2 regions of the Janthinobacterium sp. HH102 genome follow, and region 2 is predicted to be linked to the other one. Evidence: predicted binding sites of a transcription regulator. Region 2 holds the regulator's gene; the other holds the start of a gene.
What was found. Region 2 encodes FliA, which starts transcription of late flagellar genes. Its sites were predicted from a motif close to CTAAAGTTTNNNNNNNNNNNGCCGNTA; they were not measured.

Region 1 (15,009 bases), 1.2 Mb from region 2:
CAGCCATTATCTGATCAGCCTGGCCCAGGCCGCCGACATCGACGCCATCACGACCTTGTTGCAAGCTAATTCCCCCTCGCAGGGCGGCAGCCTGACGGGCGAGTTTTCGCGCGACAAGGTGGCCAGCATGGCGGATGGCGAATCGCCCGTCATTGTGGCGCGGCGCGCAGCCGACGGGCCTGTCGTTGGCGTGTTGTTCAGCAATGCAGCTGCCACCGCGCAGGCGCCCGTGGTGCTGGCCATGCTGGCCGCGTATCGGGGAAGTGACAAGGCCTATGTGTATGGCCCCGTCTGCATCGCGGACTCGGAGCGGGGGCAGGGCTTGCTGGCGCTGTTGTACTCTGCCATGCGTGCGCGGCATGGGGGCGCGGAGGCGGTGCTGTTCATCCGGCGCGACAATATCGGCTCGCTGCGTGCGCATGAACGACTGGGCATGCGCGAGGTGGCCGCCTTTGTTTTCGACGGCGCGCAGTTCGCCGTGTATAGCGACGTCATCGCCGCGAAATAGATGCTAACTTGCCCGTTCATCGGGTATTTCCAGCCCTCGCTGCCGCACATATTCCAGAAATAACCTTGCCCCCTTGGCCATCCTCGACGTGCCATACACGGCATGGATGCTCGGGTCCAGCTCCTTCGACGAGGTCAGCCGGTATGCCGTGCAGACCCGGCGCAGGGTGCCTGCCGCCACGGCCGGTTCCGCCAGCCAGCTGGCCAGGCGCACGATGCCAGCGCCTTCCAGGGCCGCCTGGAAGGTGGCGATGCCGGAAGTGAAGCGGAAGCGGGGCTGCACCTGGTAGCGCACGTTGCGCTCGGTGGAAACGAAATGCCAGTCGCGCAAAATGCGGGGGGCCGAGTGCATGATGACGTCGTGGCCGGCCAGCTCTTCCGGTTCCTCGGGCGCGCCCATGTGGGCGATATAGTCGGGCGAGGCGTACATGTAGCGGCGGTAATTCCACAGGGGATAGCCGATCAGCTCGCTCGACTGGGGGAAGGCGCCGCGGATGGCGAAATCGAGCTTTTCCTGGATGGGGTCGATCGATTTGTCCGAGAAATGGATGTCCACGGACACGTTCGGATAGTCGCGCGAAAATTGCGCCACCACTTTCGGCAGGAAGCCCAGCGACAAAATTTCCGGCGCCGAGAGGCGCACCCAGCCTTGCGGCGAGTTGCTCAGCTCTGCCAGCTGCTCTTCCGCCTCGGCCTGCGTTTCCAGCAAGTGCCTGGCCGACGCGTAATAGGTTTCGCCGGCCGTCGTCAGGGTGAACTGCTTTTGCGTGCGCAGGATCAGCTCGGCGCCGATGGCGTCTTCGAGGAACTGGATGGCGCGCGTGACGGCCGACGGCGAGCGCCCCAGCATGCGCGCCGCATGGATGAAGCTGCGCTTTTCCACCACGGTGCAAAAGGCGCGGATCTCCCACATCAGTTTCATCGACATCGCGTCGCTCCCGGCAAAAGAGGCCAGTAGACCGCATGGGGCGCATTCCGTCAAGCGTTACGGCTGATTGCGTTTTCCGCAATTTGAAGTTGCATCCGAAAAAGTGACTGCCGCCTATACTGCCGCTGTCGCCCATTCCATATTGCCTATCATGCTGACCATCTCGCTGCTGTGTTTATTCGCCTTCTTTGCCGGCCTGATCGACGCCGCCGTGGGCGGGGGCGGGCTGATACAGCTGCCGGCCCTGTTCAACCTGATGCCGAACATGGCCTCGACGTCCTTGCTGGGCACGAATAAGCTGGCGTCCGCCTGCGGCACCACGTTCGCCGCCCGCTCCTTTGTCGGCAAGGTGCACATCCCGTGGCTGCTGGTGCTGCCCGCCGTGGCCAGCGCCTTCGTCATGTCCTTCATCGGCGCGGCCGCTGTGTCCTACGTGCCGCAGCAAGTGGTGCGCCCCATGGTGCTGGTGTTGATCATCATCATGGCGATCTACACCTTCATCAAGAAGGATTTCGGCACGACGCGCGAAGCGCGCCCCATTGGCCCGCGCGAACGCGTCCTCGCCATCGTCATCGGCGGCGCCATCGGCTTTTATGACGGCCTGTTCGGGCCGGGCACGGGCAGTTTCCTGATTTTCCTGTTCATCCGCGTCTTCGGCTTCGATTTCATCCTCGCCTCGGCCTGCTCGAAACTGGTGAATATCGCCACCAACGTGGCCGCGCTGGCCTTCTTCATTCCCGCCGGCCACGTGGTGTATGCGGTGGCGGCGCCCATGGCCGTGTGCAATATCCTGGGCGCCCTGACGGGCACCTGGATCGCCGTGCGCCGCGGCGCCGCCTTCGTGCGCATCCTCTTCCTCGTGCTGCTGGTGCTGCTGATCGTGAAGTTGTCCTACGACATCTTCTTCAAGTAAGTTTTTGAACGACAACAAGCCATGAAAACCATCCGGGGCGTGCTGTGGGACAACGATGGCGTGCTGGTCGATACCGAGCAGCTGTTTTACGAAAGCAACCGCGACTTGCTCTTGCCCTACGGCATAGACTTGACGCCGAAGCAATTCTTTGACTGGTTCCTGGACAATAATTACGGCGCCTGGCATCTGCTGTTGGGGCAGGGCCATGCCATCGAACTGGTCGAGCGCCTGCGGGCCGAGCGCACCGTGCTGTTTGCGCAACGCCTGCGCCAGGCGGGCCAGCTGGCCATCCCCGGCATCGGGCAAGTGCTGGCGGCGCTGCGCCCGCACGTGGCCATGGGCGTGGTCACCAGTGCCTACGAACAGCATTTCCGCATCAGCCATGCGGCCACGGGCTTGCTCAGCCACTTCGACTTCGTGCTGACGCGCGAAATGTATGGCGAAAGCAAGCCGGCGCCCGACGGCTACCGGCTGGGCTTGCAGCGCCTGGGCCTGGCCGCCGCCGACTGCGTGGCCGTGGAAGACTCGCCGCGCGGCTTGCGCGCCGCCAGGGCGGCCGGGCTGGAATGCATCGTCGTGCGCAATCCCATGAACCGCCACCATGCGTTTGACGATGCTTTTTGCGTGGTCGATTCCAACGCCGAGCTGGGCGAAGTACTGGCCTCGTTCGTGCCCGGCATGGCGCCAGCGCGCCCGCTGCCAGCTCGCAAATTAGAGGTCTTCCTCTGATCCGTCTTGCCGGCATGCCATTACAATTGCCTATCGCATTCACCGGCCTCGTTCCACGATGACCCTCCCGCAACTGCACTTTGCCCACGCCAACAGTTATCCTGCCGGCACCTACCGCAAGCTGTTCGGCTTGCTGGGCCAGCACTACACCGTGCAGGCGCTCGACATGCATGCGCACGATCCGGATTACCCCGTCAGCACGGGCTGGCCCGAGCTGGTGCGCGAGTACATCGACGACCTGGAACGCCGCTACAGCGCGCCCGTGATCCTCGTCGGCCATTCGCTGGGCGGCATGCTCAGCGTGATGGTGGCCAAGCAGCGGCCCGACCTGGTGCGTTGCGTGGTCTTGCTCGATTCGCCCGTGGTGGCGGGCTGGCGCGCCTTGCTGGTGCGCCTGGCGCGCAACACGGCGCTGGGCGAGCGGTTTTCCCCCTCGCGTTTTTCCGCCAGGCGGCGCAAGCTGTGGCCCGATGCGCAAGCCGCGTATGAACACTTCGCGGCCAAGGACATGTTCGCCATCTGGGCGCCGCAAGTCTTGCGCGATTACATCGACAGCGGCCTGGCTCCCCATCCGGACGGGGTGCAGCTGCGTTTTACGCGCGAAGTGGAAACGCAGGTCTACCGCAGCTTGCCGCACCATATCGGCGGCCTCGTCAAGGATGGGTTTCCCGTGCCCATCGGCTTTATCGGCGGCACGGAATCGGTGGAATGCCGCCAGGCGGGCTTGACGGCCACGCGCAAACTGGTCGGCAAGTTTTTCCGCCAGGTGCCGGGCGGCCATCTGTTTCCCATGGAAAACCCGGAACTGACGGCGCAAGTGGTGCGCGAGATGATCACGGCATTGCTGGCGAAACAATAGCCTTCCGCCAAGGATTTTCAGGGGATGGGGGCCAACAGCGGCGGATTTTCGCGTAAAATCCTGCCATTCGGGCCGCGCCTGCACCTGGCGCGCCGCCCCCGCCATTCGATATTCTAGAAAGATACTGCTGCGATGACGATTAAAAGCGATAAATGGATACGCCGCATGGCGGAAACAACGGGCATGATCGAGCCGTTCGAACCGGGCCAGGTCAAGGAACGCGACGGCAACCGCATCGTTTCCTACGGCACCTCCAGCTATGGCTATGACATCCGTTGCGCCGACGAGTTCAAGTTGTTTACCAACATCAACACCACCATCGTCGATCCCAAGGATTTTGACGCGAATAACTTCGTTGATGTGTCGGGCAAGGGTTATTGCATCATCCCGCCCAATTCCTTCGCGCTGGCCCGTACCGTGGAATATTTCCGCATTCCCCGCAACGTCTTGACGATTTGCCTGGGCAAGAGCACGTATGCGCGTTGCGGCATCATCGTCAACGTCACCCCGTTCGAACCGGAATGGGAAGGCTATGTGACCCTGGAGTTTTCGAATACGACACCGTTGCCGGCGAAAATCTACGCCAACGAAGGCGTGGCGCAAGTGCTGTTCTTCGAATCCGACGAAGTGTGCGAAACCTCGTACAAGGACCGCGGCGGCAAATACCAGGGCCAGGTGGGCGTGACATTGCCGAAGACCTGATTGATTGCTGGAACGGGCAGGGCGCCAGTCCTGCTTTAAATCTGTTTCAGCAGCCACGCCTTCAGCGCCGTTGACGGCTGGTACAGGGGAACATGGCCGCGCAGCAAGATTTGCGCGCTGCGCCGGTAGGCCGCGCCGTCGATGGCGATGTTGCCCGTCACCCCGTCCTGGCGCGCCACGATGGTGGTGTCCAGGATGCCGGCCGGGTTGGCTATGCCCAGTTCCATCTCTGTTTCCGCTTGCTTGACTGGCGGCACGCCGCGCGCCAGCGCATGCGCCACCGTGCCCGGTATCAGGCACGCGGCCGCCAGGCAGCAGCCGCCCGAGACGGCCAGCGAAGCGTGGCCCGATTGCGGCGTAAAGTAGCGCACAGCAATATTTCCCTCTCCCGCCGCCGGCCCCACGATGCAGTACTTGGGGATGGTTTCGCTGCGTTCCAATTCCGCCAACGTCATCAAGCCGCCATCGCGCTTGCGCAAGCCCATCAGCAGACCCGCCGCGCTCCACACCTGGCGGATCGCCTGCATGAACGCCGTGTCCGCTTCCAGTTCCGCGATGGACTCGTGCGCCGTCTTGCCGAACTGGCTCGCTGGCGCGATGACCATGGGCACGGCCACATCCACGCACGAGACCGCATAACCGTGCACCACATCCTGCGCATTGCCTGTTGGTAATAACTTGCCCGTCTTGGCGCCTGCCGGCTGCCGCAGGAACAGGTCCACGCGGGGGAAGTTGCCGGTCACGCCAGGAATGCTGGCGGCCGTAAAGCTGCCGTCGCGTTCGCGCGCCATGCGCGAGGTGGTGATGACGCCCGTGTTGGTGTTGCGGATATCGATATCGTGCGCGCCGATGGCCAGCGCCTCGATCACGCCGCTGTCCAGTCCCCACAGTTGCAGGGCGGACGACATATTGCCGCAGTTCACGCTCCAGTCGATATCGCCGTGTTCGCCAGCCAGCTGGGCCAGGGTGCTGACCAGGCGCGGCTGGCCCGCATGCTGTTCCACCTCGGCGAGGAAGACTTTATTGCTGGTGGGCGCGCCCCGACCCATGCCCGTGATTTGCCGGTTGCCCGGCTGCCGGCCGGACTGGGGCACGCCCATCAGGTGGCGCAGCAATTCCTCGCGCAGCGTTTGCTCGGCCGGCACGCAGGCCCCGTGCAAGACCAGGCCCGTCGATGTGCCGCCACGCATGTGGTGGACGGGAAACTCGATCACGCCGCAGCGTTGGCGGGGCACGAGGTCGGGAAGGGCGGGCAGCAGGGGCGTCATCATCATGGATCGTGGTCAAGGCAGGAAGCGCCAGTGTGCCAGTTTTTCTTGCTGGTGTGCAATTGGATGGTGCGCGCGGCGTCTTTACATGGCTTTACCCGCCTTTACACTTGCCGCCCTGTATTGAGTACCTTGCGCGCCGATAATAAGGTGTTGAATAATCAGGGAGGCAATATGGTAGCGGCAATCGGTTCCGGCAGCGCAGGCGGTACAGTCGGCGCGGCCGGCAGCGCCAGTGCGGGCAGCAGTGCGCAGATCGCGGCGCTGCAAAAGCAGATCACGGCGGCGCAAAAACAGTTGACGGAGTCGCAGAAGGGCGAGCAGACGGACGCGTCGCAAAAGCTGCAGCAGCAGCTGGCGCAGCAAATCCAGGCCTTGCAGGCGCAAATTGCCCAGCTACAGGCGGCAGCCGCGCAGAAGGCGGCGCAAGGCGATTCCCAAACGGCCAGCAGTGCCGAGACCGTGGCGAGTCCCGCCAGGTCAAGCGCGTCGACCCTGGGCAGCATCATCGATACGCAGGCGTAACAACACATCCACGCGCCAGGCTTGCCGACAGGTCAGCCTGGCGTTTTGACAGGCAACAACATTTCCACGCACAAGCCGCCACCGCTGCGCAAGCTGGCCCCGATGCGGCCGCCATGGGCGTTGATGACGTGCCGGGCGATAGCCAGGCCCAGGCCGTGTCCATCCGTGCTGTGCTGGGTATTACTGGCGCGGAAGAACGGTTCGAAAATGCGCGCCAGGTCCGCGCCAGCCACGCCGGGGCCCCGGTCCAGCACGGCGATGCGCAGCCAGTCGGACATGCGCGACAGTTCCACTTCCACCGTGCCGCCATCGGGGCTGTGCTTGACGGCGTTGCGCACCACGTTTTCCACGGCGCGCGCCAGCAATTCTGGCTGGCCCGTGACGCTGGTGTCGGGCATGGCCGCATCGCCCGCCAGTTCGACGTTCAACTGGCGTGCCCGCGCCTCATAGCGGGCGTCGTCCACGATGTCGTGCACGAGGTCGGCGATGCTGACGTCTTCGCTGTGCATGTGCCCGGCTCCCGTTTGCCCGGCGCCGGCTTCCAGCCGTGACAGCGTCAGCAGTTCACCGATCAGTTTATCCATGCGTTCGCTTTCGCGTTCGATGCGCTGCATCGAGGCGGCCATCTTTTCCGGCTGCTGGTGCGCCAGGCCGATGGCGGCCTGCAGGCGTGCCAGCGGCGAGCGCAACTCGTGCGAGACGTCATGCAGCAGACGTGTCTGGCTTTCCATGAGGCTGCGCAAGCGGCCCGTCATGCGGTCGAAATCGCGGCCCAGGTCCGTCAATTCATCGCCGCGCTTGCCGCTGGCGTGAAAACGGGGCGCCAGATTGCCGTGCGAGGCGGCCTCGAACGCTTGCCGCAGGTCGCGGATGGGGTGCGCAAAATACCAGGCCAGCAGGAAAGAAAACAGCAGGCTGGCGGCAATGGCCGCCCCCAGGGGAATGAAGGTGCGGTAGGGCGTGTCCATGCGCGGGGGCGGGCCGCGGCCGAATTCGCCGCGTGGCGGCGCAGTGCCTGCTTCGTGGGGCCGTGGACCGGCTCCCATGGCGCGCGGGCCGCTCATGGCGACGGCGTTGAGCGTGTCGCGCGCGGCGCCTGCTTCGGCATTGCGGAAGCGTTCGGACGAGGGCAGGAACAGCAGATAGCGCTGGCCGTCGCTGCCGGTGACCGTGCGCACGACGGGATGGGCCTGGCTTTGCTCCAGCATGGCGCGCGCCTTGGCCAGCATGGCGGGATGCACCGCGCGGCCCATCAGTTCGTGTCCGCGCGCATCGACGGCAAACACGCGCATGCGCTCGAGCTTGCCCAGGAATTGCCGCAAGGCCTGGCTGCCGCCCGCTTCCAGGGTGGCGCTGGCGGCCTCGATGATCATTTGCGCGGGCGGACTGGTGTCGATGTCGAGGGCCCGCTCCTGCTGGGCCGCCCGGTTTTTCAGCCAGAAGGTGCCGCCGATGCCGATGGTGGCGGTCACTTGCGCCAGCATGATGCATAGAAAAAACTTCCAGAACAGACGGCCCACGCTTACTCCTTGATCAGCTGGTAGCCGAGACGGTACACGGTCTGCAGGCAGGAGCGGCCATCGGCCAGGCTGCCCAGTTTGCGGCGCAGGCTGCTCAAGTGCACGTCGATATTGCGGTCGAAGCGGGCCATGGGACGGCCCAGACCCAGTTCCGATAATTGATTCTTGCTGACGGGCTTGCCCGCATGGCGCACCAGCACTTCCAGCAAGTTGAATTCCGTGCTTGTCAGCTCCAGGTGCGCGCCGGCCCAGGAAACGCGGCGCTGTTCCGGCCACATCGTCAGTTGCCCTACGGTGAGCGGCGCCAGACCCGAGCTGTCGTGCGGCGCCGCCTGCGCGCGGCGCAGGATGGCGCGGATGCGCGCCGTCAGCTCGCGCGGCGTGCACGGTTTCGTCACGTAATCGTCGGCGCCCAGCTCCAGGCCCACGATACGGTCCGTATCGTCGCCGCGCGCCGTCAGCATCAGGATGGGCAGGTTGCTGCCGGCGCGGATGCGGCGCAGGGTTTCCAGTCCATTCATGCGCGGCATCATGACGTCGAGGATGGCGATGGCGTACAGGCCCGTCAGCGCCTCGGCCGCGCCGCTTTCGCCGTCATGCACGGCGCGGGCATCGAAACCTTCCTGCGTCAGGTATTCCTGGAACATGCCGACCAGTTCCACGTCGTCATCGATTAACAAAACCTTGCTCATGCCTGTGCTTTTTTCGGGTGAATATCGCCCGATGATAGCAGTCAACAGGCGCGGTTCAGGGCCCTTTTACCCGCTTTTACATACGTCCGCTTACATTTGCGCAGCTTCCTTTACACGCTTTTACGCGGCCCTGACGTTGCTTTACACGCCAGACGCCGACAATCAGCGCTGATCTCCACGAAAGGAACGCCCGATGAAATACCTGAGTATCGCCGTATCCCTGTTGCTGTTGTGCGCCTGCAGCATGCCGCTGCTCGCCCTGGCCCAGCAGGAAGCTGCGCCGTCCGGCCCGCCGCCGCGCGCCATGCCGGGGCCGCCGTCCGGCTTCCGTCACGGCCCAGGCGGACCCGGCGCGCCAGGCTTGCCGCCGTTCCTGCATGGCATCGACCTGAGCGAAGCGCAGCAGGATAAAATTTTTGCCGCCACCTACGCCCAGGCGCCCTTGCTGCGGGAACAGGAAAAGATCGCCTTCAAGGCCCACGAGCAGCTGCGCGCGCTGGCCGCCTCCAGCGCCTACGACGATGCGCAAGCCAGCGCGCTGGCGAACACGGCGGCGCAAGCCATGGCGAAGATCAGCTTGCAGCATGCGCGGCTGGAGCAGCAATTGCTGGCCGTGCTGACGGCGGCACAGCGCCAGCAGGTGCAGCAGCGGCACGACAGCCGCCAGGGTCCGCGCGACCTCCGGCGCTCCGAGTAAGCGGCAGGCGCGAGCGCAGGGAGAGCCAGCATGCGCATCCATGCCTTGCGTCCGGGCAGCAGCTTGCAGGCGCTCTCGCGCCATGCGACGCAGGCGCTGTACCTGTGCGCCAGCCTGAATCCCGCCTTGGCGGGCTTGCCCCACTTGATGGAATATCTATGGAACTACATGATCACGGTCTGGCATCCGACCTCGAAATGATGCGGCAACAGGCGGCCGAGCGGCGACAGGTGCTGCGCTGGCTGCTGGCCGGCGCCGCCACCTTGCCCCTGATGAGCTGCGGCGGCGGGTCGGACGCCAGCGGCGCGGCGGCAGGCAGCGGCGCCGCTGGGGTCACGACACCCAGCACGGGCGCATGCACAGTGATTCCCGAGGAAACGGGCGGGCCGTATCCTGCCGATGGCACGAACACCTATGGCGGCAGCATCATTAACGTGCTGAACCAGTCGGGTGTCGTGCGCAGCGATATCCGCGCCAGTTTTAATGGCGCCACGGGTGTGGCGGCGGGTGTGCCGCTCACCATCAAGCTGCAGTTGCTTAACGCCAGCGGCAGCTGCGCCAGCCTGGCCGGTTACGCCGTGTATGTATGGCATTGCGACCGCGACGGCCTGTATTCGCTGTATTCGAGCGGCGTGACGGCGCAAAATTACCTGCGCGGCGTGCAGGAAACGGACAGCGCCGGCAACCTCAGCTTCACGACGATCTTTCCCGGCTGCTATGCGGGGCGCATGCCGCACGTGCATGTCGAGGTCTATCCCAGCCTGGCTAAGGCGGCCTCTGCCTCGAACCGCATCAAGACCTCGCAATTCACTTTTCCAATGGCAACGTTGAATGAGGCCTACACGGCCAGCGGCTACACGGCCAGCGTGCGCAACCTGGCGCAGATCAGCTATGCCAGCGACAATGTCTTCAGCGACGGCACCAGCCTGCAGATGGCCACGGTGACGGGCAATGCCACGGATGGCTATGTCGTCACGCTGGTGATCGCCGTCAATGGTTAAGTTGTCGTCATGAACCCCAGGTCGCGCCGGCTGAAGTTGCCGATGTTCGGGAACACCTCGGCCAGCTGGCTGTCGGCCACGCCGAACCACTTGGCCAGCGTGGCGCCGTACTGGTCGACGGAGGTGGTCGGCAGCAGGGCGCCGGAACCGACGTCCAGCTCATGGCCCAGGCCCGTGACGGGGAAGGTGCCGTAGATGTCGCGGCCCTTGACGGCGCCGCCCACGACAAAGTGGTGCGCGCCCCAGCCGTGATCCGTGCCATCGCCGTTGCTGCTGAAGGTGCGGCCGAAGTCCGACGCCGTAAAGGTCGTCACCTGGCGCCGCAGATCCGCGCCCTGCAGGGCCGCCAGGGTCGTGTCGAAGTAGGCGAGCGCATGGGCCAGCCGGGCCATCAGGTCGGCATGCAGCGCCTTTTGCCGGTCATGCGTGTCGAAGCCGCCCAGGGTCACATAAAATACTTGCCGTTTCACCCTCAGGGCGCCGCGTCCGCCGATGATGCGCGCCACCGTCTGCAATTGCACGGCCAGCGGATTGACGCCGGACGCGCCTGTGTTCGGATTGACGTAGGGCGGGGGATTCGGCACGCCCCCCGCGCCGGCCGCCAGCATGGCGCCGCTGAGGACGCTCTGGCTGGAGATGGCGCGCCCGATCGTGGCCACATGTTCCTGTTCCATCAGGTCGCTGCCGGCCGTCGTGATGATTTCACGCAATGCCGCCGGCCCCTGCGCCGTGCCGAACAGGCTGCCGCTGAGATCGATATTGCGAATCGGCACCGCACCGGCCTGGCCCACCTGGAACTGGCGCACCTGGCGTCCGCTCAGGAACAGCGCGTTCGATGCCGCGGATACGGCCGTGAACATGGCGTTGCTGTTGCCCGCGCCAAGCAAGTCGCCCAGACGTCCGCCCCAGCCCACGCTGGCGCCTTCCGGCAGGCCCGACTGCCAGGTCGATTGCTGGTCGTTATGCGAAAAAAGCTTGGACGGCAGGGCCACGCCGCCCGCCTTATATTGCGCCAGGGTAACTGGCTGGATCAGGGTGCCCACATTGGCGACGACGGCGGCGCGGCCGTCATCGAACAGGCTTTTCAGCGGAACGAGGGCGGGATGCAGGGCAAAGCTGCGTCCCGCTTGCACGGTGGCCGGCACGATGGGCAACACGCCACCGGCTGCACCGACGGCGGGCAGGTGGATCGAATCATTGCTGCCCGTGTTGCGCAGGCGCGTGTATTCATTCCAGGACGATGTGTCGGTTGCCAGCACCGTGTTGAAGGCGTCGTTGCCACCAGCCATGAACAGGCACACGAGCGCTTTGTAGTCATCGGCCGACTGGGCGGCAGCCTGGCCCATGGCTGCCAGGTTGAGGGCGAACGGCGCGGCCGTGCTGCCGGCCAGGCTCAGCATGGAGCCGAGGAAGCGGCGGCGGGAAAAAGGGGGGAGATGGGACATGCGGCTTCCTTATTTCTGGACCAGGTATTCAGGCGAGGCCATCGACAGGAAGATGGCCAGGCGTACGCGGTAGGTTCTTGCGAGGTTGACCTGTGCGGCATTGCTGCCGGTGGCGGCCGGAATCGGCACGCTATTGACGGTGGACAGGATGGTGCCGCGCAGCTTGGTCGACATGTTGCCGGCCAAGAGCAGCAGGTCGACGCGGTCGAGCAAGGCTGCAGGCTGGTCGGCCAGGGCCAGCTCGGCCGCATAGTCCGCCTTCACCGAGGCATTTTCTCCCACGCCGCCGCTGATGGCGTCCTGGATGAAGTTCAGATAGCCGGTGACGGACGGCTCTGCCGTGATCTGCATTTCCGGCGCCACCAGACTGGCGGCGGCCAGCGGCGAATTGGGCGGGACATAGCTGGGACGGAAATAATTGAAGACGGAGGGTGCATTCATGGGATTCTGGCCCAGGCCCGTGAGCGGATCGCTCAGGTAATAGATGCGGTATTGCGAAGCTGCATCCTTGGCGTTAAAGGCGCGCATCCAGTTGCCCAGGCGTACCAGCGGTTCGCGCAATTTCCCCGTACGCAAGGTTGTGCCGGCCGGGGCCAGCGCCTCCGGATCGAGCAGCACGGCACGCAGCACCGCCTGCATGTCGCCGCGCACGCCAGCGCCATTATTGGCAAACGCGGCCGCTACCCGGCCCACATAGGCGGGGCTGGGATTGCTGGTGACGAGCCGCTGGATCAGCTGGCGGCCGAAGAAGGGGCCTGTATTCGGGTGGTTGAACAGAGTGTCGAGGGCTTGCGCCAGGTCGGCTTCGCCGGTAGTGGCGCCCGAAATACTGACTCCCAAGAAACGTTTTTCTCCGGTGGAATGGAAGGCCGTGTAATTCTGCATCGGTTTCCAGTCGCGGTCCGGATCGGCCACGCTGCCAAAGAAACGGTTAGCGGCCTGGTCTGGTCCGGCCCAGCTCCAGCCTGTCAATACTTTCGCCAGGCCGCTCACATCGTCGCGCGAGTAGGTATCGATGGGCTTGCCGCCGGACAATTTCAAACTGCCGTCAGCGTTCAGCTGATACAGGCCGATCGTAAATAACTGCATGATTTCGCGGGCAAAATTCTCATCCGGGGTACGCGTTGCCGATTCCTTCTGATTGCGCAGGTGCGACAGATACAGACCCATCATCGGATGCGTGGCGACGCCTTGCAGCAAGGTGCGGAAGTTGCCGAAAGCATGTTGTCCCAGCATGTCGTAATAGCTGGCAACACCGCGCACGTGCGGCCACACGGCTTCGTTTTGCGTGGAAATGACGAAAATTTCCGACAAGGCAAACGCCGTGCGTTGTCGCAACTGGTCGTCGCCGCCTACGGCCTGCTGCCAGAATGATTCATAAAAATTCTGAGGCAAGGCCTTGCTGGCCGTCGTGTCCGCTGGTGGAAATTTCGCATCGAGATATTTGCGATGCAAGCTTTGCGGTCTGGAAAACTGGTACTGGAACCAGGCGTTGCTGTCGCTGGCGGCCAGTGCATCGATGGCCGCGATATTCGGCCCGAACGTGGCCCGGCCCAGGAAGCGTGACGCCTGCTGGCGCGTAAATGTCGTCACCTTCGCGGCCGGTGGCGTGGTCAGTGGGGGCGGCGGGACGGTTTCTGCGGGAACTGCCGGCTCGCCCGGCTTCATGTCCGCAGGCGGCGCCACCGTGGCGGTCGGGCTGTCGCCGCCACCGCCACCACAGGCGTTCAGCAAACTCAGAAGTGTTACAGCAGCCAGCAAGCGGCGCAAAGTAGGATGGATCATTTAGTTTCTTTGTGGCAATCAAAATCTGACCTCGTTATTGTATTGCCTGCCTACTGAAAGTGCGTGCTCAAAAGAACATTTGCGTCTTGTCTATTTTTCGATTTAATGCATTTTTGACCGATGTTAAGTGATTTTTTATAGTATTTTGATGAACTTTATTTTTTACAAATGGAAAAATATTTTTACGCGAACGCCTGCTTGTGGTCGATAGGCGACGTAATAAATTCCCTCTAATTAAGCTTGTTTGAAAGCTCATGGACAGGGCGAAAACAGCTTCGCCGGAAACCATGGTTTTTATCGCATCGGCGAAAAGGCGTTCGCCGTCGCGTCCCGTTTTTCCCTCTGCACCTGGCTGGCATGGCCCTTGCGTCAGGGAGGCATGGACCACCCGCCCGCCTTTCACCGGAGCCTGTCATGACCAGCCGCCTGCTCGCCTATCGTCCCGAAATGGAATTGCCGGAAGCGCCGGGCGTGCTGTCCCTGCAGCACGAAGATGAGCTGGCACTGGCGGCGCAGTTGCTGGAATTGCAGGCGCCGTCCCAGTTCGATGCTTTCCTGGCGCGCCAGTTGGGCGCCACCGCGGCGGGCCAGCAAGTGCGCGGCACGCCGCTGGAAGGGCCGCTGCGCCAGCTGCTGGGCAAGGTGGTGGCGCCCCTGCTGCCCCTGCATGGCGGTTCGCCACAGGCGCTCAAGCGGCGCGCTGCGGGCATCTTCGGCATGGAACTGGAGGGCTTGAGCCCGGAAGACAAGGAATTCGAACTGGCGCGCCAGGTCGTGCATCTGATCGATGCCGTCAATACGGCGCTGACGCAGGACGGCGGCACGGGTGCGCGCGCGCCCAGGGCGCGGGTGGAAACGGCCCTGTTGCAAGTGGCACGCAGCGTGGCGCCAGGCTTGCTCAGGCAGGCGGCGCAAGCGCCGGGACCGGACGGTGGCCGCTGGCGCCGCGAGGGCGGGCACATCGTCGTGCTCGATTGTTAGCCGGACGGCCAGTCTGTCCGGCGCTGTAGTGTCAACCGAGGTGCTAACTTTTAGGAGCTCATCATGCATGACTTAGATCGTACGACCCTGGAATACGGGCAGGAGATGTCCGGCTTTGAAGCGGAACAGTTCGAGTTTGGCCAGGGCGAATGGAGCGGCGAGGGTGGCGCGAGCGCCATGTTTTCCGAAGCCGAGGAAATGGAACTGGCCAATGAACTGCTGTCGGTCAGCAATGAAGCCGAACTGGAACAGTTCCTCGGCAATTTCCTGCGCAAGGCCGCCTCGGTGGCGGGCGGCATCATCAAGTCGCCCGTGGGCCAAGCCATCGGCGGCGTGCTCAAGGGCGTAGCGAAAAAGGCGATACCGCTGGCCGGTGGCGCCATCGGCGGCTATTTCGGCGGCCCGCTGGGCGCCAAGATCGGCAGCGGCCTGGCCTCGGCCGCCGGCAATGCGCTGG
Region 2 (15,009 bases):
TTTCTGGGCATTGACGATGAAACCGTTCTTGTCGACCTGGAACTGGCCGTTGCGCGAGTACTGGATGGCGCCGTTCACGCTGGTGCGGAAGAAACCGCCGCCGTTGATGGCGATGTCGAGCGGATTGGACGAACTTTCCAGGTTACCCTGGTTGAACAACTGCGCCACCTGCGACACGGACACGCCGATACCGGGCTGGTTGCCGCCCACGCCATACAGCGAGTTGGCATAGATGTCGGCGAACTGCGCCTGCGATTGCTTGAAACCCACGGTGGCCGAGTTGGCGATGTTGTTACCGATGACGTCCAGCGATTTGGCGGCGCCGTTCAAGCCGCTCAGGCCTTGTTGGAAAGACATTGTGTTCTCCTGGTAGAAAATAGGGGTAGAGGGTCTACGCTACAAATGAGCGGCTTACAAAATCTGTTTCACATCGGCCATGGTGATACTGCCCACGCCCGGCACATTCAACTTCACGCCGCCGGCGCCCGTCGACACGCTGGCGACCGAACCGAACATCAGCGCCGCCGCATCGGTCAGCTTGGCGCCGCCCCGCTTGGCTTCCACCGAGAACGTATAGGCGCCGTCAGGCAGCACGATGTTCTTGCCGTCCTTGTCGAGCTCTGCCGTGGAGCCGTTCCAGCCCAGCGGCAAGGTACCCGCGTCCTGCGGGCCCAGGTCGATGGAATGGACTTCCTTGCCCGTACTGTTGTAGATGGTGACCTTGACGCTGTCGGCCGGCGTCGCCAGGTCCACGCCCAGCAGGGCCGCGCTCTTGCTCAGGTTAATGCTCTTGCCTGCAGTCAAGACGCCGTGGCCGATGATATTGGCCGCCTGCATGGATTCGGCTTGCTGGTAGCTGGTCTTGAGCGTTTCCAGCGTGGTATTGAGCTTGTTGACGCCCGTCACCGTGGACAGCTGGGCCAACTGGCTGGTCAGCTGCGCATTGTCCAGCGGGTTCATCGGATCCTGGTTTTGCAGCTGGGTCACCAGCAGGGTCAGGAATTTGTTCGTTTCTTCCTCGACGCTGCCCTTCGCGGCCGTCGTCTTCTTCGGATTCATCGTCGCCATCAGGTCGGTGGTGACGGTTTTGCTCGTATCGATGGTTGCCATAATGGTCAGTCAGCCTTATTGGCCGATGGTGAGGGTTTTCAGGAGCAGCGACTTGGCCGCGTTCATGGTTTCCACGTTGGTCTGGTACGAGCGCGAGGCCGACAGCATGTTGACCATCTCGTCGACCGTATTCACGTTGGGCATGGTGACGTAGCCCTTCTCGTCGGCCAGCGGATTCTTCGGGTCGTAGACCAGCTTCATTGGCGACGGATCTTCGATCACCTTCTGCACCTTGACGGCCGTGGCGCCGTTGGCCATGGGCACGGCTTCGAACACCACCTGCTTGGCGCGGTAGGCTTCGCCCGTGGCGCTGGTGGCGCTGTCGGCATTGGCCAGGTTGCTGGCCACCGTGTTCAGGCGCTGCGCCTGGGCGCTCATGGCCGAACCGGAAACATTGAAAATATTAAATAGCGACATGATTATTGTCCTCCCTGGATGGCCGTCAGCATGCCCTTGATCTGCGAGTTGAGGAACGTTACGGCCGCCTCGTAGCGGATGGCGTTATCGGCAAAGGCATTGCGCTCGAGGTCCATGTCGACCGTGTTGCCATCGACGGCGCCCTGGGCCGGCGCGCGGTACAGCAGCGGCGTGCCGTCGGCCAGGGTCTCGACCTTGCCGCCCGTGCTGCCACCCACGGCGGCGGCGACGCCCTTGCCCGGCATATGCTGCGGCGCCGTGCCCTTCAGGGCCGGCTGCACGCCATCCTTGCGCGCCATCGCTCCCTTCAGCGCGCTGGCGAAATCGACGTCGCGCGCCTTGTAGTTGGGCGTGTCGGCATTGGCGATATTCGAGGCGAGCAATTCCTGGCGCGTCGAGCGCAGGCTCAGCGCCGTCTCGTTGAAGCGCATGTAATCGTCGAGTTTCCCTATCATGTCAGGCTTCGGAAAGATCTGCCACTGGCGCCTGAGATGGCGGAAGGATGGCGGTATAGTGATGACAGGAAACATAGTACGGCGCCCGCCGGCAAGACCATCGCCGGATCAGACCGTACTTTTACCCCTTAATCGTCGCTTCAAACGGGGCGGCGCGCACTATCATGGCACTATTCCAGAGGCCTATACCATGAAAACACCGCTTGCTTTCTTCTTCGCTCTTGCCGCCCTGCCACTGCTGGCGCAGGCGCAAAACGCCGGCCGGCAGACGCCGGAAGCGCTGCGCAACAGCGTGGAACAATTCCTGCAAGTGCAAAGCAACGGCTTGCCGGGCAAGGTGACGGTCACCGTCGGCGCCGTCGATCCGCGCCTGAACCTGGCCGCCTGCCCCGCGCCGCAAGCCTTCATGGCGCCAGGCGCGCGCGCCTGGGGCAAGACGACCGTGGGCGTGCGCTGCACGGCCCCCTCCAACTGGACCATCTATCTGCAGGCGAACGTGGCCGTCGTGGGCGACTATGTGGCCAGCGCCGTGCCGCTGGCGCAAGGGCAAGCCATCGATGCCAGCCAGCTGGTGACGATGCAGGGCGACCTGGCAGCATTGCCGGCAGGCATCGCCACAGACATGGCCCAGGTCGTGGGCGCCAGCACGAATATTTCCTTGCCGCCAGGCACGCCGATGCGCCTCGACACCCTGCGCCGCAAGCCGGTGGTGATGCAGGGCCAGCTGGTGCGCGTCGTTTCCAGCGGCAACGGTTTCCAAGTGGCATCAGAAGGACGCGCCATCGGCAGCGCCGGCGACGGTCAGACGGTACAGGTGCGCACGCAGAGCGGCCAGCAGATCAGCGGCGTGGCGCGGGCTGGCGGCATGGTGGAGGTCGCCTTTTAAACTCGGATGGACAGCGATATTGTGGTCTGGCGCACTAAAGTTTCGGCAGAAGGTGCCGATAAAGACACATATCCCGGAGTTTTTTGACTTCGACCAGACGAGGATCACGCTGTGAAAATTACCGATAACACCATTAAAAGCAATCCCGGCCTGCCGGTGGCGCCCGCGAATACCTCGGGCGCCCGGAATGCCGAGAAAGCCCAGGCAACACCGACAACGTCGGACAATGTACGCCTGTCGCCGCAAGGACAGGCATTAGCGGCCAGTGCAACTGCCGGCAGCGGCGCCGTGTTCGACACGAAGAAAGTCGAACGCATCAAGCTGGCGATCGCCGACGGCCAGTTCCAGGTCAACTCTGAAAAAGTGGCGGACGGTCTCCTCGACACGGTCAAGGACTTGCTGCACTCACGAAATAGATAGGTTACCTCATGCAATCAGTGACTCCGTTTTCCAGCCTGCGCGACGAGCAACAGCTCATGACCACATTGCTGGCATTGATGAAAGAAGAACAGCGGCATCTGGTTGCGGCTGACATCGATGCAATCACGGAGCTCACGGCCCGCAAGACGGCGCTCGTCGGACAATTGAGCCAGCTGGCGGCGCAACGCCACCAGGCGCTGGCGGCGGCGGGCTTCACGGCCGCCGAAGCGGGCATGGAAGACTGGCTGGTCAGCACCAGCGACGCCGAGGCGGCGCCCCTGTGGAAAGCCCTGCTCGAGACGACGCGCGAAGCGAAGGAGCAGAACCGGCTGAACAGCCTGCTGGTCAACAAACACATGCTGCACACGCAAGGCGCCCTGAACGCCATGCGTCCCACTGCCCAAAGCGGCAATTTCTACGGTCCCAGCGGCCAACCGATGGCAAACACGGCCAGCCGGCGCGTCGTCATCGGCTAAGCGCCTCCCGTCTTCCCCCAGCGCAGGCAACAGCAGCGACAGGCACAGCAATAAGCCATTGTTGCCCGCCTGACGCCGTCCCGAACAGCGGCCCCATATCACGACCATCCTGCACATCACCGCCGCGCCGCCTCCTCCAGGGAGGCTGCGGCGGAGCCGGCATGCCCGCATTCCCGCCACAACGCCGCACGCAGAAACAACAGCGCCCCCCCTTCACGCCCACACATTTGAGCACGCTCAAACTTGAGGGGAATGATGACTATATGCTAATCCCTAGCATACGCCGCACCAATACATGGTGGGACTTTCCTCGCCGACACGAACATCATTCCCGCAGGCATAGCTAATCCATTGCACGCGTCCGGCTTGCGCTTTTGCGCTGCGCCATGACGCACACCACTTCAACTGCAAGTACACAGGAGCATGATATGAACTCTCTCTCAGTAACCAAGGCTGGCGCGGCGCTGCTGCTCGGCTGCACCCTGCTGGCGCCAGCCGCGCAGGCCGAGACGCAAGCCGTGTTCTACAACCATCTCGTATCGACGGCCGTGGTGGCCACGCCGCTGCTGGCGCAAGACACCTTGTTCGTCGACACCTTCACGACGGAGCGCGGCTCGCTGCTGCAAACGACCACGTTTACGGTCGGCAGCGGCGTGCAATCGTTCACGGGCAACGCCGCCTGGCTGGTCACGGGTGCCAGTGAATTCGGTCCCCGCCTGACCGGGGTCAACATCGACTTGTTCGACTCCAGCAACAACCTGGTGCAATCGGATACGTTCACGGGCGTACTGGGCAGCTTCGCCCATTCCACCTTCAACGGCCTGCTGGGACCTGGCACCTATACCCTGGTAGCAAGCGGCCTCGGCGTGCGTGATTCCGTGCTGGACATTTCCATCACCACGGCCGTGCCCGAACCGGAAACCTACGGCATGCTGCTGGCAGGACTGGGTCTGATCGGGTATAGCGTACGGCGCCGCAAGACGGCTGCCTGACCCGCACCCGGCGCCTGCAAGCACTGCCGTAGCTGGCAGACCTGGCGCCGGTGCGGCGACGCCATGCACGGACTGGCCTATGCACGGACTGGCTTATGCACGGGCCAGCCTGTGCAGGGGCCACCCTGCGCAGGGGCTGGTCTACGCACTCAACCGTGCGTGTGCCGGCCCGTATGCTGACGGAATTTCGCGGCGATGCCATTCGCCTTGATCAGGGCGGCGGCCTGCTGCTCGGGTGTCAACTCGTTTTGCAGCCAGTGCCAGTAGCTGTCCTGGTAGGGATTCGTGGTGCCGGGCGTGAGGATGTCGTCGTAGACCATGCGCAGGGCCAGCAGGTAGCCATACGCTTGCGGCGCGTCTTTCTGCACCACATCGCCATCGCGCAGGTAGGCCATCATCAGGGTCGACACGCTGGTCAGTTCCGCCTCATCCGCCTGCGCCGTCAGCTGGGCGATGGCTTGCCGCTTCCATGCCTGCACCAGCGGATCATCGGGACGGTTGCGCAGCGCGCTGCGGTCGCCGAACGGACCTTCCGACAGGAACAGGGTAGCCGCGCCCGGTACGCCGCCTTGCGCGGCAGTGGCCAGGTAGCCGAGGCGGTCCTCGCGCTGGCGCTGCGTCAGACCCGCGCACAGCTGCTGCTGGGCGGTTTTTTCTTCCACCGTCATCTCGCGCCCCAACTCGAATTCCATCCCCGGCAAGCGGTTTTCGCGCTGGAAGACGATGCAGTCGTCGATCAGGTTGTAGGCCGCATACGCGTCCTCCGGCTTGCCGCTGGCGCCCAGGCGTTCGAGCCGCTGTGCCAGGGACACGACAACGGGCGCGGCATCGGCGACCGGGGTGGCGTCGATATTCAAATACGACGCCAGGCTGCGTCCCGCCGGCGCGCTGGCGGCAGCGGTGGCGCCAGCGTCCGGCGCGCCGCCATCGGGTGCGGGCCAGTACACGAGCGCCAGCACTGCCGCGATGGCAGCGGCGATGGCGATACCGGTCAGTTTGCTGTTCATATGAGGTGGCGCATAAAAGGAAAAGCACGTTACCACAGGCGCACGGCAGCAGGCCGCACGCCTCCGCACGCTCAGCCGCCGGCCTTTTTCGGCTGGTGGCCCAGCTTGGCCAGCGCCGCCATCACCGTTTCGACATGGTCGCCCTGCACTTCGATCACGCCATCCTTGACCGTGCCGCCCGAGCCGCATTGCGTGCGCAGCTGCTTGCCCAGCAGGGCCAGCGCGATGGCGTCCAGCGCCAAGCCCTTGACCACGGTCACGCTCTTGCCGCCCCGGCCCTTGGTCTGGCGCGACACGCGCACCACGCCATCGCCCGCCGGCGCCGTCCTGGCTTGCGCCTTGCACGCGCATTGCGCCAGCGGCTGGCGGCAGGCGGGACACATGCGGCCCGTTTCAGTGGAATAGACGAGACCGCCCAGGGAGCTGCTTTTCATGATGGAGAGATAATAGGTAGAAATAAAGGAAAGATGGCCGCGCTTGTAGCAAGCGGCGGCGTTCAGTTGGCGGGAACCGGTGCCGGCGCCACAGGCGCCGTCGGCACTTCCGTCACCGTTTCCGGGATGCCCGAGAGGATCGTCACGGCGACCCGGCGGTTGCGCGCGCGCCCTTCCGGGGTTTCGTTGGGCGCCACGGGGATATTGTCGGCGTGGCCCACCGCCGTCAGGCGCGACGCCTGCACGCCGCTGGCGATGAACAGGCGCACCACGGCGCTGGCGCGCGCGGCCGACAATTCCCAGTTCGAGGCAAAATTGGAATTGCTGATCGGCTGCACGTCCGTATGCCCTTCCACCTGCACGTCGTGCGTGTCATCCTTGAGCAGCACGGCGACGGCGCGCAGGGCCTGGTCCGATTCCGCCGTCAGGCGCGCCGCGCCCGGGTCGAACAGCACGCTGGCATTGATTTCCACGCTCACGCCGCGGCTCGTCTGCGTGACCCGCACCTTGCCTTCCTTGACCAGCGGCGCCAGCGTGGATGTGAGGTCCTGCGCCAGGCGCGTCATGTGCTCGCGCTCGCGGCGGATCGCTTCCGTGCGGCGTTTCAGGGCAGGGTTCGGCAGCGGGATCGCCTGCGGCGCTTCCATGATGATGGGCGGCGCGCCCTTTTCCAGGCTGAAGGCCTGGCCGATGGCATTCTGGAAGACGCGGTACTTGCCCTCGTTGACTTGCGAAATCGCGTACATCACGACGAAGAACGCGAACAGCAAGGTGATGAAGTCGGCGTACGAAATCAGCCAGCGGTCCTGGTTGTCCGGTTCCTCGTCATACTTCCTGCGCGCGCGCCGCATCATGATCAGTGCTCGTGCAGCAGGCTGGACACGCGCTCTTCGATGATGCGCGTATGGTCGCCCGTGGCGATGTCGTACAGCACGGCGGCCGTGATTTCATACTGCAGCACGCGGCGCGAGACGATGGCCTTGAGCTTGTTCGCCACCGGCAGGAACAGCAGATTGGCCAGGCCCACGCCATAAATCGTCGAGACGAAGGCCACGGCGATGCCACTGCCCAGTTTGCTCGGGTCGGTGAGGTTTTCCATCACGTGGATCAGGCCCAGCACGGCGCCCAGGATGCCGATGGTGGGCGAATAGCCGGCCGCCGATTCCCACACCTTGACGGCCTGGCGCTCGGCCATTTCATAGGCGGAAATTTCCACGTCGAGCAGCTGGCGCAGCTTGTCGGGCGCGATGCCATCGACGATCATGCGCAAGCCCTTGGCGTTGAAGCGGTCGGCCGTGTTTTCCATCAGGCGCTCGAGCGCCAGCGGGCCGTCGCGGCGCGCCGTCAGACTCCATTGCCCGATATCGCGCGCCAGCGCGGCGCGCGTGTCGGCGGGCGGCAGGAAGACCCAGCGCAGCATTTCCAGGCCGCGGACAAAAGTGCGCAACCGCGTTTGCAGCAGCACGGCGCCGAAGGTGCCGATGATGACGATGGCAAAGGCGGCCGGCTGCAGCAGGGAGGCCATCTTGCCGCCTTCCAGTGCCTGGCCGACCAGCAGGCCCGCCAGCGCCAGCGCCAGCCCGATTACGCTGGACCAGTCCACGCCTGCTCCCTCAAGGTTGCGCGCAGGCGCGCGACGGCCTGGGTATGCAGCTGCGAGACGCGCGATTCGGATACGCCCATCACCGCGCCGATCTCCTTCAGGTTCAGCTCTTCTTCGTAATACAGGCCCATGAGTATTTTCTCGCGTGGTGGCAGCGCGTCGATGGCATCGATCACGGATTGCCGGAAATCGGTATCGAGCAGGGAACGCAAGGGGTCGCTGTCCTCGTCCACGCAGTGGCGGTCGAGGAAGCTGTCATTGCCGTCCGGGTCATGAAAGTCTTCGTAGTACACGAGCTGGTGGCCGCCGCCGTCGCCCAGCATTTCCTGGTAGTCGGCCAGCGACATCTTGAGCAGTTTCGCCACTTCCGATTCCGTCGGCGGATGGCCAAGGCGCTGCTGCAAGGTGCTCATCGCCTCCTCGATCTTGCGCATGTTCTGGCGCATGCTGCGCGGCAGCCAGTCGCTGGTGCGCAATTCGTCGAGCATGGCGCCGCGGATGCGCAGCACGGCATAGGTCTCGAACTGCGCGCCATGCGTCTCTTCATAGCGGCTAATGGCATCGAGCAGGCCGATCATGCCGGCCTGGATCAGGTCATCGACCTCGACCGAAGGCGGCAATTTCGCCTTCATATGGTGCGCCAGACGCTTCACCAGCGGAATGTGCTCCGTCAGCAAATAGTCCTTGTTCGATTTCCCTTTGACCGTGTACATAGGCTGCTTATTGTTTTCTCATCTTATCTGGTGCTGCGGTTCGATTCAGGCGCTGAACTGGTGCGGGCTCCCCGTCTGGTACAAGGTGCCGCCAAGCACCGGCGCCGCCGAACGGGCCAGCCGCTCGGCCAGTCCGCGAAACGCCACCGAGGCGCCCGCCAGCGGAAACGCATCGACCACGCTGCGGCCCAGGCGCGCCGCGCGGTGCAGATATTCATCGGCAGGCACCGAACCCATCGAGGTCAGCTTCACGGCCAGGTAGCGGCTCGCCGCCTGTGCCATATTATCGTATACCACTTTTGCCTCGGATTCGGAAGCGCCCGTGACGAGAATGCCGAACGGACGGCGTCCCAGTTCCTGGCTCAGGCGCTTGATCAGGCAGTACGCCGCCTTGATCGAGGTGGCGCTGGTCGACACTTGCACCACGATATCCGACGAGGCCATCAAGGGCACGGGGAAGCAATCGCCCTCGTCGGCCACGACGCCGTCGACCAGCACGATGCCGCTCTGGCGCGCCAGCACCTCGAAAGTCTTGCCCAGGCGGCGCAATTCGTCCTCGCCCGCATAGTCCATGCTGTCCATCAGGTGGTTGCGCGCGCCCAGGCTGGCCACGCCGAAGCCTTGCGGCACCTGATGGATGACCTGGTTCAGGCCGCACTGCTGGCGCGCCACGTCGCGCAGGCTGGCGCCGTGCGCCAGTCCCAGGCGTGCAGCCACGCCATCGCTGCCGCCGCTGGCGTCAAGCAGCAGCACATCATTGCCGCCATAGGCGAGCGAAGCGCCCAGGTTGACCAGCATGGCGCCCTTGTCGTCCTGCGGCGTGGCCGAGAGGAACGTCATGACGCGCGGCTGCGGGCCGGCCAGCATGCGGCGCAAGCCTTCGGCCTGGTCGAAATCGAAATTAGCCAAGGTGCACCCCGCGCGCTTCATTGTTGCGGGCGGCCGCCTGCGCCATCAGGAGCGGCAGTTCGGCGTCGGAAAACTGCGTGGCCGCCGAGTCGCGCTTGAGCTTGAAGGCGCGGTCGATCAGGTAGCCGCGGTCGGCCAGGTACAGGTCTTCCGGCACGCGCTGGCCGTTCGACACATAAAACAGGTTCAGCTTCTGGCGGATCACCACGTCGAGCACGTTGCCGATCGACGCCGCTTCATCGAGCTTGGTCATGATGCAGCCGGCCAGGCCGCTGCCTTGATACGCGCGCACCACTTCGTTCAGCGTTTCCTGCGTCGCCGTGGAGTTCAGGCACAGCAAACGCTTCACGTCGGCGCCGGCGCCCGACAGCATGGCCACCTGTTCCGTCACCATCTGGTCGCGCTGGCTCACGCCCACGGTATCGATCAGCACCGTGTGCTTGTTCTTGAGTTCCTTCAGGGCGATGCGCAAGTCCGCTTCGTCCTTCACCGAATGCACCATCACGCCGAGGATCTTGCCGTAGATGCGCAGCTGTTCGTGCGCGCCGATACGGTAGGCGTCCGTGGTGATCAGGGCCAGCTTTTCCGGGCCGTGGCGCATCACGCAGCGGGCAGCCAGCTTGGCCGTGCTGGTGGTCTTGCCGACACCGGTCGGGCCGACCAGCGCGAACACGCCGCCCTGCTCCAGCATGGCGTCTTCATTGGCGACCGTGTTCAGGTTGCGGCTCAGGACGGTCTTGATCCAGCGCATGCTTTGCGCACCGTCGAGGCCGGCGGGCAGCTTGTCGATCAGGTAGCGCGCCAGGCTGGCCGAGAAGCCGGCGGCCAGCATTTCACGCAGCACGACGGCTTTTTGCGGCTCGCGCTGCTGCGTCGAACCCCACGAGATTTCCGCCAGCTGGGTTTCCATCATGCCGCGCATGGCGCGGATTTCATTCATCATGCCGCTCATCTCGGCGGCGGCGTTTTCCTTGACGTGCGCCAGCGCGCTGGCCATCATCTGCTGCATGCGGGCCATGTCCACTGGCTCGCCGGCTGCCTGGCGCGGCGCGGCAGGACGGGGCGCGGCCGGGCGCTGGGCCGGGGCGGCCGGACGCTGCGGCGTGGCGAACTGGGTCTGCAACTGGGGACGGGGCTGGGCCATTTCCGACGCTGCCGGCGGCGACGCCAGCGAAGCGGCATCGTCATTGGCCAGCGCGAGGATTTCCACCACGCCATCGGTCTGGCGGTTCGACAGGATCACGGCGTCGGGACCCAATGCTTCGCGCACCTTGCGCAGCGCATCGCGCGACGAGGCGCCCGTAAATTTCTTCACATTCATGACCGGCCTCCCAAGGCGGGGGTGGCGCAATATTGGCTGAACTGTGTGACCATCATCGACTCCTGTTGCTTGGGTGCTGTCTTCCACATGGACACAGATCACCCGGACAGTTTCTATTATTAGCGATGCTTGCAGGAAATGATCGAAGGAACAGGACGGGAAAGTACCCGTTATTCAGTTTGCCGGCAGGAAATTGATGTTTATTTGACCAAAAGCAAGGGCTGAGAAGCTGGGGGTCAGACCCCCACTAACGCTAACGCAAAGCTCCGCGCTAACGCTGGAGGGGGTCTGACCCCGGTACTAATGCTGTCGACTATTGCGCGCCCACCAGGCTGGTGACGCGGATCGTCTTGGTTTCCGGCACTTCCGCATGCGACAGCACTTTGAGCTGCGGCAAGGCGCGGCGCAGGAAGCGCGACAGCAGGGCGCGCAGCGGCGCCGGCACCAGCAGCACGGGCGTCAGGCCCAGCGCTTCCTGCTGCTGCGCGGCCAGGCCCGCCTGGTGCGCGATGGTGTCGGCCAGGCCCGGCTCGATCCCGGCGCCGTCGCCGCCATTGCCCATCGCCTGCATCAGCAGGCGTTCCAGGCGGCTGTCGAGGGTCATCACGGACAACTCGGCCGCGCCGGGGAACAGCTGCTGCACGATGGCGCGGCCCAGCGAGACGCGCACCAGCGCCGTCAGGTCGTTCGGGTCTTGCGTATGGACCGTATGCTCGGCCAGGGTTTCGATGATGGTGCGCATGTCGCGGATGTGCACGCCCTCGGCCAGCAGGTTCTGCAGCACTTTCTGCAGGGTCGACAGCGACAGCATCTTCGGCACCAGGTCTTCGACCAGGCGCGGCGCATCCTTGCCCAGGTGGTCGAGCAGCGACTGCACTTCCGCGCGGCCCAGCAGCTCGGACGCATGCGAGGTGATCAGGTGATTCAAGTGCGTGGCCACCACGGTGCCCGCATCGACGACCGTGTAGCCCATCGATTGGGCCTGGTCGCGCAGGCTGGCGTCGATCCAGGTGGCAGGCAAGCCGAACGCGGGGTCGCTCGTGGCCAGGCCCGGCAAGGTGCCGCTGGCCATGCCGGGATTGATCGCCAGGAACTGGCCGTTGAACGCTTCGCCCACGCCCACTTCCACGCCCTTGAGGGTGATGCGGTAGGCGGACGGCTTCAATTCCAGGTTGTCGCGGATATGCACGGGCGGCGCCAGAAAACCCACTTCCTGGGCAAATTTCTTGCGGATGCCTTTGATGCGCTTGAGCAATTCGCCGCCCTGCGTCTTGTCGACCAGGGGGATCAAACGGTAGCCCACTTCCAGGCCCAGGGTGTCGACGGGCATGATGTCTTGCCAGCTGGCTTCTTCCTGCTCGGGCGCCACCGTGGCTGGCGGCGCTTCGGCCGGCTTTTCGGCCGCCGCTTTTTCCTGCGTGCGTTTCTTGCTGATCAAATAGGCGGAGCCGGCCAGCAATGACGCCAGCAGGATGAAGACCATGTTCGGCATGCCGGGAATCAGGCCCATGCCGCCGATGATGCCGGCGGTAATGTACAGCACTTGCGGTTTCGCAAACAATTGCCCCACCAACTGGGTGCCGATGTCCTGTTCGCTGGCCACGCGCGAGACGACGATACCGGCCGCCGTGGAAATGATCAGCGAAGGAATCTGCGCCACCAGGCCGTCACCGATGGCCAGCAGCGTGTAGTTCTTCAGTGCATCGGCAAAACCCATGTCATGCTGCAGCAAGCCCACCAGCAGGCCGCCGACAATATTGATGACGGTCACCATGATGCCGGCGATGGCGTCGCCGCGCACGTATTTGCTGGCGCCGTCCATGGCGCCGTAGAATTCCGCTTCCTGCGCCACTTCCGTGCGGCGGCGGCGCGCTTCGTCTTCGCCGATCAGGCCGGCGTTCAGGTCGGCATCGATGGCCATCTGCTTACCAGGCATGGCGTCCAGCGCGAAGCGGGCGCCCACCTCGGCAATACGGCCCGCACCCTTGGTCACGACGGTAAAGTTGATGATCGTCAAAATGATAAACACCACGATACCGACCGTGTAGTTGCCGCCAATTAAGAAGTGACCGAACGCTTCGATCACTTTACCGGCCGCGTCGGCGCCCGTATGGCCTTCCGTCAGCACGACGCGCGTGGACGCCACGTTCAGCGACAGGCGCAGCATGGTCGACACGAGCAGGATGGTCGGGAAGGCCATGAAGTCGAGCGGCTTGACCGTGTACAGCGCCGTCAGCAGCACGATGATGGACAGCGCGATATTAAAGCTGAAGAAAATGTCGAGGATGAAGGCCGGCAGCGGCAACACCATCATCGCCAGCAGCATGATGATGATGATCGGCGCGGCGACACCCTTGCTGGCATTGTTGCCCATTCCGCTGAGCCAGGCTGGCAATCTCAGGCCGTTCATGGTGTACTTCCTTTATTCTTGTCTGCCGCGTCTGCCGCGGGTTTGGTCTGCGATGCGGGGTCGAGCGGATCGAGCTCGGGCGGCACGTCGAGTTTTTTCGGCTTGTCGGGGCGCTCGCCATGGCCGTTGCCGTAGCTGCGCAGCTGGAACACGTAGGCCAGTACTTCGGCCACGGCGCCGTACAGCGCCTCGGGAATCTCGTCGCCGATGTCCGTGTGCTTGTACAGCGCGCGCGCCAGGGCGGGCGCTTCCAGGATGGCGACCTTGTGTTCGCCCGCCAGTTCGCGGATCTTCGCCGCCACTTCGTCGATACCCTTGGCCACCACCTGCGGCGCGCCGCGCGAATTCTCGCCATACTTCAAGGCCACGGCGTAGTGGGTAGGATTGGTCACCACCACGTCGGCCGTCGGCACGTCGGCCATCATGCGGCGGCGCGACATTTCATGCTGCATCTGGCGTATCTTCGCCTTGATCTGCGGATTGCCGTCCGACTCCTTCGCCTCTTGCTTGACTTCCTGCAAGGACATTTTCATCTTGTTGGCGTAATGCCACATCTGGTACGGACCATCGATGGCGGCGATCAGGCCCAGCGCGCCGACGATCAGCAGGAAGGCCGTGATCAGCAGGCTGATCAGATGGGCCGAACCGGCGCGCAGGGATTCCACCGACAGGCCCAGCACGGCATCCTTTTGATGCTGCATCACCATCCAGGCGACGACGCCGACGACGAGGGTCTTGGCGATGGCCTTGAGCAGCTCCACCAGCGCATTCTTCGAAAACATATTGCCCAGGCCGCGAATCGGGTTGAGCTTGCCAAAATTGGGGGTGAACGCCTTGGAACTGAACAGCCAGCCGCCCACCAGCACGGGCGACGCGAGGGCGACGAGCATGATGGCCGCGGCGTACGGCAGGCAAGTCAGCAGAACGGAACCCACGTCGTAGCCGATGCGCAACATCATCGCGTCGGGATTGAGGATCTGTTCCCGGTCCAGGGTCAGCCCGGAAACCATGACAGCCGTCAGTCGCCGCACGATGGCGTCGCCGGCAAACCACAGACAGCAGCCGGACGCCATCAACACCGTAAACGTGGCCACTTCACGCGATCGCGGAACGTCGCCTTCCTCACGCGCCTGCTCGAGGCGCTTCGGTGACGCGGCTTCGGTCTTTTCTGCGTCGCTGTCTTCCGACATCAATCAACTCCGGTGAAGTCCTGCAGCCTGGCTAGGCGCAATACGGACTGGGCATGACGCATTATCGGTTCAAGCGGGCGCGCGCCATCGGCGGAACAGGGGGGCAAATCCCCTGTATTTCCTTTACTCTCCGGTAACCTTAGCGGGACTTGCGCGCCTCGGCCTGTTTCACCGTCTGCTCGATGGCGCCAAACAGCGACTTGCCGTCATCGCCCAGCATTTCCAAACGAACAACATCACCAAACAGCAAGTACGGCGTGCTGGCGACGCCATCGGCGATCATCTCCTGGTTACGTCGCTCAACGATGCTGGAAAATCCCTTCTTGATCTCCTTGTTGGCGACGCCGCCCGCGCTGACCACACTGCCGGCGCGCGCGTTGCGCGTCTGGCACAGATGGGCGAGCAATTGCGGGTAATTGAACGCCATGTCGGCGCCCGCGTGGGGCTGGCCCGTCAACTTGCCGTTCAGGCTGCAACGCAAGGCGTAGTGCACTTTGCCGCCGCGCCAGGCGTCGCCCAGTTCGTCTGGCGTGACGGCGACGGGCGAACACGCCATGGCCGGCTTCGCCTGCAGGAAGCCGTAGCCGCTCGCCTGTTCGTCCGGCGCCAGGTTGCGCAAGGTGATGTCGTTGACCAGCATCAACAGCTTGATGTTCAGGTGCGCCT

Region 1: a site for FliA is predicted at 6,025-6,051, ahead of JAB4_RS18085 (FlxA-like family protein). Genes of this name have one in related genera too.

The regions. Positions count from the first base shown of each region.
Region 1 covers NZ_CP062062.1:3,967,620-3,982,628, reverse strand. Annotated here, with positions in the region: gene JAB4_RS18120 (N-acetyltransferase) at 1-508, shown strand, start outside; gene JAB4_RS18115 (LysR family transcriptional regulator) at 512-1,435, opposite strand; gene JAB4_RS18110 (TSUP family transporter) at 1,587-2,348, shown strand; gene JAB4_RS18105 (HAD family phosphatase) at 2,370-3,077, shown strand; gene JAB4_RS18100 (alpha/beta hydrolase) at 3,136-3,936, shown strand; gene dcd (dCTP deaminase) at 4,069-4,638, shown strand; gene JAB4_RS18090 (PrpF domain-containing protein) at 4,674-5,912, opposite strand; gene JAB4_RS18085 (FlxA-like family protein) at 6,081-6,431, shown strand; gene JAB4_RS18080 (ATP-binding protein) at 6,464-7,951, opposite strand; gene JAB4_RS18075 (response regulator transcription factor) at 7,954-8,643, opposite strand; gene JAB4_RS18070 (periplasmic heavy metal sensor) at 8,837-9,340, shown strand; gene JAB4_RS18065 (hypothetical protein) at 9,371-9,541, shown strand; gene JAB4_RS18060 (intradiol ring-cleavage dioxygenase) at 9,499-10,341, shown strand; gene JAB4_RS18055 (DUF1501 domain-containing protein) at 10,338-11,786, opposite strand; gene JAB4_RS18050 (DUF1800 domain-containing protein) at 11,796-13,571, opposite strand; gene JAB4_RS18045 (hypothetical protein) at 13,639-13,959, opposite strand; gene JAB4_RS18040 (hypothetical protein) at 13,986-14,552, shown strand; gene JAB4_RS18035 (hypothetical protein) at 14,616-15,009, shown strand, end outside.
Region 2 covers NZ_CP062062.1:5,204,654-5,219,662, forward strand. Annotated here, with positions in the region: gene JAB4_RS23680 (flagellar hook protein FlgE) at 1-357, opposite strand, end outside; gene JAB4_RS23685 (flagellar hook assembly protein FlgD) at 412-1,110, opposite strand; gene flgC (flagellar basal body rod protein FlgC) at 1,126-1,527, opposite strand; gene flgB (flagellar basal body rod protein FlgB) at 1,530-1,982, opposite strand; gene flgA (flagellar basal body P-ring formation chaperone FlgA) at 2,173-2,868, shown strand; gene flgM (flagellar biosynthesis anti-sigma factor FlgM) at 2,980-3,288, shown strand; gene JAB4_RS23710 (flagellar protein FlgN) at 3,297-3,764, shown strand; gene JAB4_RS23715 (FxDxF family PEP-CTERM protein) at 4,193-4,756, shown strand; gene JAB4_RS23720 (hypothetical protein) at 4,906-5,763, opposite strand; gene JAB4_RS23725 (translation initiation factor Sui1) at 5,835-6,197, opposite strand; gene motD (flagellar motor protein MotD) at 6,260-7,048, opposite strand; gene JAB4_RS23735 (flagellar motor protein) at 7,054-7,800, opposite strand; gene JAB4_RS23740 (RNA polymerase sigma factor FliA) at 7,782-8,513, opposite strand; gene JAB4_RS23745 (antiactivator of flagellar biosynthesis FleN protein) at 8,559-9,422, opposite strand; gene flhF (flagellar biosynthesis protein FlhF) at 9,415-10,743, opposite strand; gene flhA (flagellar biosynthesis protein FlhA) at 11,057-13,153, opposite strand; gene flhB (flagellar biosynthesis protein FlhB) at 13,150-14,343, opposite strand; gene JAB4_RS23765 (fumarylacetoacetate hydrolase family protein) at 14,483-15,009, opposite strand, start outside.